One region of the Paraburkholderia sp. SSBN10T genome, then DNA from elsewhere that is predicted to be linked to it. Evidence: riboswitches for the same ligand, from Rfam matches in the RefSeq annotation. Region 1 holds a riboswitch; the other holds the start of a gene.

Region 1 (4,257 bases):
AGTTCGACCGCGGCGGTTTTGGCAAGCGACTCGACTGCGGCCTTCACTGCGGCCGTCGCGGCAAACGGAGCGTCCGCGCGATAGCGATGAGCGACGAATGAGCTGATCGCGACGATGCGGCCGCGCTGCGACGTTTCGAGAGCGGCCGACGCGCGTTTGACTAGCGTGGCAAAGGCGCCCGGCATGGCGGCGAAGGCTTCGCTGAAGGCGTCGGCGTCAAGCGTGCCGAGCGTCTGGCGCTGCGCATGGCCCGCGTTGGCGACCAGTTGATCGAGTGCGCCGAAGTGCGCGAGCGTCGCGTGGACGATGTGTTCGGCGGCGCCGCGCTCGGCCAGATCGCCGTAGACGGCGGCACAGTCGGCGCCGTGCGCGGAGCACCCGGCGGCGACGGCGGCGAGGCGCTCACGCGATGCCGCATCGGCGCCGCGCGCGTGCAGCATCAAGGCGGTGCGCGGCGCGGCAAGGCGCCGGGCCAGCGCTGCACCGATGCCGGAGCCGGCGCCGGTGATCAACACCACGCGGTCGAATGACGGGTGGGTCATGCGGCGATCGCCTCGCCCGCGCGCTCGACTTCGAGCGTTTCTTCGTGGAACGCCGCGAGCGATTCGCGATGCGCGACGCTGACGATCGCAGCCTTGGGCAGGCGCTCGGTGAAGAGCCGATAGACGCGTGCTTCGTTATCGGAGTCGAGGGCGCTGGTGGCTTCGTCGAGGAACAGATAATCGGGCTTGTGCAGCAGCACGCGGGCGGCGGCGAGGCGTTGCTGTTCGCCCGGCGACATGATGCGGGCCCAGTGCCCCGATTCCGCGAGACGGTCTACATAGTTTTCGAGGTGGCAGGTGCCCAGCGCTTCGCGGCACTCGTCGTCGCTGTAGGTGTCGGCGGAGGACGGGTAGGTGAGCGCCGCTTTTAGCGTGCCGATCGGCATGTAGCTCTGCTGCGGGATGAACATCATGCGCGCATTGACCGGCGCATCGATCGAGCCGTCGCCGAACGGCCACAGTCCGGCGAGTGCGCGCATCAGCGTGCTCTTGCCCGAGCCGGACGGGCCGCGGACGAGCCAGCGCGAGCCGGGTTGAATGGAAATGTCGCGGATCTGCGAGAGTGCGGCTCCGTTGGGCAACGCAAGCTTCAGTCCGTCGGTGCGGAGCTTGTCGTCGTCGACGTAGTGCAGGTTGATGCCGCCGTGAGCGGTGGCCGGCGAGACCGTTTCTTTCAGATGAGGATCGGCCATCACGCGCTTGAATTCGCGCAGACGGTTCACGGTGGCGCGCCAGGAGACCAGTGTGTCGTAACTGTTAATGAACCAGGAGAATGCGTCGCTGACGTTGCCGAACGCGCCGGAAATCTGCATCACCGTGCCGAAGCTGAAGGCGCCGGCAAAGTAGCGTGGCGCTGCCACCAGGATTGGAAAGATGTTGGCGACCTGCGAGTAGAAGTTGATCACGAAGCTATAACGCTTCGTGTATTTCATCACGCGCCACCAGTTGTCGCGAATGCGCGCAAACAGGTCCTTGGTGTTGCTCTCTTCGGTTTTCGCGCCGTCGTAAAAGGCGATTTGCTCTGCGTTTTCGCGCAGCCGCACCAGCCCGAAACGGAAATCGGCTTCAACGCGCTGCTGCTGATAATTGATCGGCACCAACGGATGGCCGACCTTATGGGTCACGAACGATCCAATGATGGCGTAGATCAGCGCCGCCCATAGCATGTAGCCGGGGATTGCGATAGGCACGCCGCCGAGCGAGAAAGTCAGTGCGCCCGCCGTGGTCCACAGGATCATCGCAAACCAGACCAGTGACGCGATCGTCGAGATCAGATCGATGGTTAGTGCAAGTGTCGTGCTGGCGAAAGAGTCCAGGTCGACCGCGATCCGCTGGTCGGGGTTGTCGGTTAGCCGGTCGCGCTCGATCCGATAGAACGTCCCGCCACCAAGCCACTCCCGCAGATAACGCGTAGTGAGCCACTGGCGCCAGCGAAAGCCCAGCATCTGGCGCAGGTAACGCGTGTACACGGCGATGATGATGAACGCGAACGCCAGTACCGTAAACACGAGCATCAGATGGGGGAACGCGTGAACATCCTTGCTTTGCAGCGCGTTGTAGAAGTCGCGGTTCCAGGTGTTCAGCTTGGCGTTGATGCCCACCAGAATCAGATTCATCGCGATGATCGCGACGATCAACCCCCAGGCGATCTTCCATTCCTCGGAGACCCAGTAGGGCTTGATCAGGCTCCACGCGGAGACCTTGTTGTCTGGCTCCGGCGCGCGGGTGGGAGAAGTATTGGGTGTCATGAGCATCCTGATGAACAACTGGCCCATTGTGGGCTGGCCCGCATGGGTAGCCCACAATGGGCCAGCCCACGGCGGTATTACGAGTGTTGCCCGGGCGACAGGCCCGTCAAGCGACCGCCCGATTCTGGCGCGAGTGCCTTAAGCGAAAATTAATCGTGGGTAACGCCAGAAACCGCGCCACCGGTGCGGGCACCGGCTTTTTGCATTGTGCCAGACCCCTCCTAACGACAACATTTCATTTGCCTCCCGTCAATGGGCCGCGCCTTCCCGGTTTGCGGGCGTCGCGCCTTTTATGGTCTAATGACTCTCGACGAAACAGGGGTGCTTTGCGCGCGGGCCGTACGCCGCCGTGAGGCTGAGAGAGACCCTTTGCACCCGATCCGGGTAATACCGGCGCGGGAAGTTTCCGGAAGTTAAGCCATTCTTCCATTCTCCCGCCGGGCGGCGTCCGTCACTGGATGTGCCTTTTGCCCGGCCGGCCTCGCCCGCCGGTTTCGTCCTTGGGTACGTGCGCCTGTTGCCGTACGGAAAGGATACGATGACCGCTCATTCTTCAGTCGATTGCTTCGTTCGCTTAGTTCGTTCTCTCACGCTCCATGCGGCTTTGCGCGCGCTGGCGGAACCGCAATGAACACGCTCGCTCAAGCTCAGCCCGATTTCGCCGTGATCGGCGGCGGCCTGTGCGGCCGGCTGGTCGCGTGGCGCCTGGCCGGCGCCGGACACCGCGTGGCGTTATACGAACGCGGCGATGCAGCCGGCTCGCAGGCCGCGGCCTGGGTGGCCGCCGCGATGCTCGCGCCGCTCGCCGAAGCGGCCAGCGCCGAGGTGCTGATCACGCGTCTTGGCGCGACCTCGCTCGACACCTGGCCGCAAGTGCTGGCCGAATTGCCCGAACCAGTGTTCTTTCAGCGCAACGGCACGCTGGTCGTCTGGCATCACGCCGACCGCACGGAAGCGCCGCTGTTCGAGCGCCGGGTGCGCTCGAACGCGCCGGCGGATCTGCTCGAAGGTGGCTTCGTGACCTTGTCGGGCGCCCAGCTCGGCGCGACCGAGCCCGCGCTCGCCGGCCGCTTCACGCAAGGCTGGCTGCTGCCGCATGAAGGACAACTCGACAATCGTCAGGTGCTCAGCGCATTGGCCGCCGGCCTTGCCGAGCGCGGTGTGGAAACGCACTGGAACACGCCGGTGGACGACCGCGCCATGCCGAGCGCGCGCGTGACGATCGATTGCCGCGGTCTCGGCGCGAAAGCGGTCTTGCCCACCTTGCGCGGCATTCGCGGTGAGGTCGCCCGCGTCCATGCCCCCGGCATTCACCTCACGCGCCCGGTGCGCCTGCTGCATCCGCGCTACCCGCTGTATATCGCGCCGAAGCAGGACGACCTCTACGTGATCGGCGCCACCGAAGTGGAAGGCGAAGACATGTCGCCCGTCAGCGTGCGTTCCGCGCTGGAATTGCTGAGCGCGGCATTCTCAGTGCATCCGGGTTTCGGCGAGGCGCGCATACTCGAATTGAACTCGCAGTGCCGCCCGACCTTGCCGGACCACCGTCCGGCACTCGTGTGGGATGGCGCGCAGACCTTGCGCGTGAACGGCCTGTACCGGCACGGCTACATGATCGTGCCCGAAGTCGCGGACGAAGCCGCACGCTTTGCCGCCGCGCTGCTCGATGGACGCATCCGCGATGCCGACGCCTTTGCCGACTGGCGGCGCGATGCCCGCTGGAGTGAGCTGTTTCAGCTTGCCCGGCTCGACCCACAGGATTGCTCGCAGGAGCCGGCGTGAGCATGGCGGCCGGTGCCGCAGCGAGCGCCGGGCCAGTTGCTTGAGCCATCGATTGAACCGTATCTGAACACCATGGACATTCATATCAATCAGAAGCCGTTGTCGCTCCCCGAGGGGGCGACCGTCGCCGACGCGCTCGCCGCCTTCGGCGCGCGTCCGCCATTTGCGGTTGCGTTGAACGGCGA
Region 2 (4,257 bases), on a different contig from region 1:
CGGCGCCGTGTCGGCCAGGGTGCGAGAGGCAGTCATGCGAGTCTCCAGGAGTTGCGGGCGGTCTGTTTCAATGGCAGGCCGCCAGTTCCGCCACCTGCAATACCTCGCCGGTGGCGGCGTTTTCGACAAAGGCCACGACGCCGAACTTGCCCGGCTGCGCATTGCTGTCCGTGGCTTCGGAGGCGTCGAGCGCGATCTCGCGGCGAATCTGCGCGCTGCCCGACGTGAGCGGCACCGGACCGATCCATTGCCGCACCACGCGCTCGTGATGCAGCGTCGCGCCACTGTTCTCGCCGGCACGCACCTGCGAAGTCAGGGCGTTTTCGTAGACCGCCACGTAGGCGTTCAACGAGTCGCCGGCGGCGGCCTTCGCGGTGAAACGCGCGTCGACGCCGAAGCCGGTGCGGCTTTGGGCAGGCGCAGCCAGTTCCAGCGCGATATCGGCCTGGGCCGGCTCGGCGGTCACCTTGTGGATGCGCGCTTCGAAGCTCGAAGGCTCGGACCAGCCGCGCAATTCGCGGCCCGAGACGAAGACTTCAGGCGTGTAAATGGTGTGGCCGCCGGCGAGATCGGTCAGGCTTTGCTGGCGTTCGGTGAAGCGATGCTGCGAAAAGCGGTCGGTCCAGCCGAGGCTGTTCCAGTAGTCCACGTGCAACGCGAGCGGCACGATGCTCTGCGACGCGCCGCTGTCTTTCCACTGACTGAGCCACCGGTCCGCGGGCGGGCAGCTATTGCAGCCCTCACTGCTGTAGAGCTCCACGAGAGCGACCCGGTGAGCCGGGCTGTGCGCCGTGCACATCGAGGCAGCCGCCTGAGCGGCGCCGCTCGCGGCAAGCACGGCGAGCGCGGCGGCCAGCGAAACGGCACGCACGAAGCGCGAGTCGGCAAGGCGGCGGTTGACGGGATGCATGGCAGGCTCCATGAGGAAATCTGCACGTTTGTCGAACGGGGCCGGCGGTTATGACAGCGGTTTTGAAAATATTTTTGCGCAAGGTGCGGGTGCCGGGTGGCCTACGCTGCCCGTGCTCCCGGTTGATGCTGCGCCTGCGCCGCTCAGTTCGGCATGCCATTCATGCTGGCGATAGCTACCAGCTTGCTCCTTTTACGGCCACCTTTCATGCTGCGGCGCATCACCATGCGCCGCCCAATAGAGATAAGCCTGCGGGCCTGTAAGGCGGTCTCTGCTGGCGTGCCGCCCATTTCAAGACAGGTTGCCAAGCACCGGCCGGCCGGTGTATCGTGTGCGCTGCTAACGCGGGGGTCCTGCGTCGCACGGAGGTTGGAGGTCCGTGCTGCGTGGGTGAGAAATACCCTTTGAACCTGATCTGGATAATGCCAGCGCAGGGAAGCGTACGGAATTCGCCGCCGCTGTACCGTTTCATCCTCTAGCGAATTCCGACTACTTCCGTCTCGTCTCCTCTGCTTAGCCGCCCCACATAGCTTTGCATGGGACCGGAGTAAGCGCTAAAGCGCCAACTCCGGTCGACACAGGAGAGAAATAGATGAACGCCAATCCGAAGTTCCTTTCCGCCGACGCTCACGTCGATGCGGCCGCCGTCGCGCCCCTGCCGAATTCGCGCAAGATCTACGTCAGCGGCTCGCGCCCGGATCTCCGCGTGCCGATGCGTGAAATCACCCAGTCGGATACGCCGGACAGCTTCGGCGGCGAGAAGAACCCGCCAGTCTATGTCTACGATACGTCGGGCCCCTACTCCGATCCGGAAGCGTCGATCGACATCCGCGCCGGTCTGCCGGCGCTGCGTCAGCGCTGGATCGAAGAGCGCGGCGACACCGAAGCGCTGACGGGTCTGACGAGCGACTACGGCCGCGAACGCGCCGCCGATCCGGCCACCGCCGAGCTGCGCTTCCAGGGCCTGCACCGCACGCCGCGCCGCGCCGTCGCCGGCAAGAACGTCTCGCAGATGCACTATGCACGCCGCGGCATCGTCACGCCGGAAATGGAGTACATCGCGATCCGCGAAAACCAGCAGCGCGCCGCGTATCTGGAAAGCCTGAAGACGAGCGGCCCGAACGGCGAGAAGCTGGCCGCGATGATGGGCCGCCAGCATCCCGGCCAGGCCTTCGGCGCGAGCGCTTTCGGCCCGAACGGCCTGACGGAAATCACGCCGGAATTCGTGCGTGAAGAAGTGGCCCGCGGCCGCGCGATCATCCCGAACAACATCAACCACCCGGAAAGCGAGCCGATGATCATCGGCCGTAACTTCCTCGTGAAGGTCAACGCGAACATCGGCAATTCGGCCGTGACCTCGTCGATCGGCGAAGAAGTCGACAAGATGACCTGGGCGATCCGCTGGGGCGGCGACACGGTGATGGACCTGTCCACCGGCAAGCACATTCACGAAACGCGCGAGTGGATCATCCGCAATTCGCCAGTGCCGATCGGCACGGTGCCGATCTATCAGGCGCTCGAAAAGGTCAACGGCAAGGCCGAAGACCTGACCTGGGAAATCTTCCGCGACACGCTGATCGAACAGGCCGAGCAAGGCGTCGACTACTTCACGATCCACGCCGGCGTGCGCCTGCAATATGTGCCGCTGACGGCCAAGCGCATGACGGGTATCGTCTCGCGCGGCGGCTCGATCATGGCGAAGTGGTGCCTGGCGCATCACAAGGAAAGCTTCCTGTACGAGCACTTCGAAGACATCTGCGAAATCATGAAGGCCTACGACGTGGCCTTCTCGCTCGGCGACGGCCTGCGTCCCGGCTCGATCTACGACGCCAACGACGAAGCGCAACTGGGCGAGCTGAAGACGCTCGGCGAACTTACGCAGATCGCATGGAAGCACGACGTGCAGACGATGATCGAGGGCCCCGGCCACGTGCCGATGCAGCTCATCAAGGAAAACATGGACCTGCAACTGCAATGGTGCGACGAAGCACCGTTCTACACGCTGGGACCGTTGACCACCGACATCGCCCCTGGCTACGACCACATCACGTCGGGCATCGGCGCCGCGATGATCGGCTGGTTCGGCACGGCGATGCTCTGCTACGTCACGCCGAAGGAACACCTGGGCCTGCCCAACAAGGACGACGTCAAGACCGGCATCATCACCTACAAGCTCGCGGCGCACGCAGCGGACCTGGCGAAGGGCCACCCGGGCGCGCAGGTGCGGGACAACGCGCTGTCGAAGGCACGCTTCGAATTCCGTTGGGAAGACCAGTTCAACCTCGGTCTCGACCCGGACAAGGCGCGTGAATTCCACGACGAAACCCTGCCGAAGGATTCGGCCAAGGTCGCGCATTTCTGCTCGATGTGCGGCCCGCACTTCTGCTCGATGAAGATCACCCAGGACGTGCGCGAGTTCGCGGCGCAGCAAGGCGTCTCCGACGACGAAGCCTTGCAGAAAGGCATGGAAGTGAAGTCGATCGAGTTCATGAAGAAGGGCGCTGAAATTTATCAGCGGCAGTAAGGGCGGCAGGCGGCGCTTGCAGGAGGCGCCGCGCTGCTTGCCTTGCCATGCATGCAGGAGCCCGCCGCCGGCGGGCTTTTGCATTTTTGCTTTTGCGCAGCCTGCTGGCCGGCGCCGTCGCCGTCGTGACAGGCCGCGTGGGCGTGCCTCGGACCTGAAACAAGCGGTAACGAGATTGCAACCTGAGGCAACTCGCGACGGCGTAAGCTAAGCGGATCATGCCGTTTTTCAGAATCATCAATACCAACCGCCACGGCATCGAGATGCATCAGGAGCGTGCCATGAGTCCCCTTTCCGCCACCACCCGCCTCGCCGCCGCGGCCATGGTGCTTGCCTTGTCCGGCTGTTATTACCCGTATGGCTACTATCCCTACGGCGCGAACGGCTATTACGCAACCGTACCGGCTTCGGCGACCCAAACGGCTGTGCCGGTGACGGCGAGCGGCGAGCCCGTCGGCGCGTTGAACCAGCACGCTCCGATCCCTGCCCCGCCGCCGCCCTCGGTGACGACGTCCGGCTCGTACACCGTGCCGGCCGTGTCAAGCGCGGCGCCGGTGGTGGCCCAGCAGGTCTATGTGCCGGCCCCTGCGCCGGTCTATCCCGCCTACTATCCGTATCCGGCCTACCCTGCCTACTATGGATACGGCTATCCCGCCTACTGGGGGCCGTCGGTTTCGATCGGCTTCGCCGGTTTTTGGGGCGGCGGTTGCTGCTGGGGTGGGCATTGGGGCGGCGGCTGGCACGGCCATCGCTAAGCCAGCCAACCGGCCACCTGAGCCGGGTTATGCGCGCAGGGCAGCGGCTCGCGTCGATACGCTGCCCC

Evidence for each region. A riboswitch is a leader RNA that binds a small molecule or an ion and turns the genes downstream of it on or off. The one in region 1 is predicted to bind thiamine pyrophosphate.
Region 2: it holds a riboswitch for thiamine pyrophosphate, as region 1 does, so the genes downstream of both, thiC (phosphomethylpyrimidine synthase ThiC) here and AC1ECK_RS32710 (FAD-dependent oxidoreductase) in region 1, are expected to answer to the same signal.

What each region holds. Positions count from the first base shown of each region.
Region 1 is NZ_JBWQQI010000030.1:87,570-91,826, reverse strand. Features, by position in the region: gene AC1ECK_RS32720 (SDR family NAD(P)-dependent oxidoreductase) at 1-542, opposite strand, end outside; gene AC1ECK_RS32715 (ABC transporter ATP-binding protein/permease) at 539-2,290, opposite strand; TPP riboswitch at 2,598-2,709, shown strand; gene AC1ECK_RS32710 (FAD-dependent oxidoreductase) at 2,918-4,072, shown strand; gene thiS (sulfur carrier protein ThiS) at 4,145-4,257, shown strand, end outside.
Region 2 is NZ_JBWQQI010000008.1:217,802-222,058, forward strand. Features, by position in the region: gene AC1ECK_RS15290 (cytochrome b/b6 domain-containing protein) at 1-36, opposite strand, end outside; gene AC1ECK_RS15295 (DUF1223 domain-containing protein) at 68-910, opposite strand; TPP riboswitch at 1,247-1,365, shown strand; gene thiC (phosphomethylpyrimidine synthase ThiC) at 1,503-3,434, shown strand; gene AC1ECK_RS15305 (hypothetical protein) at 3,716-4,189, shown strand.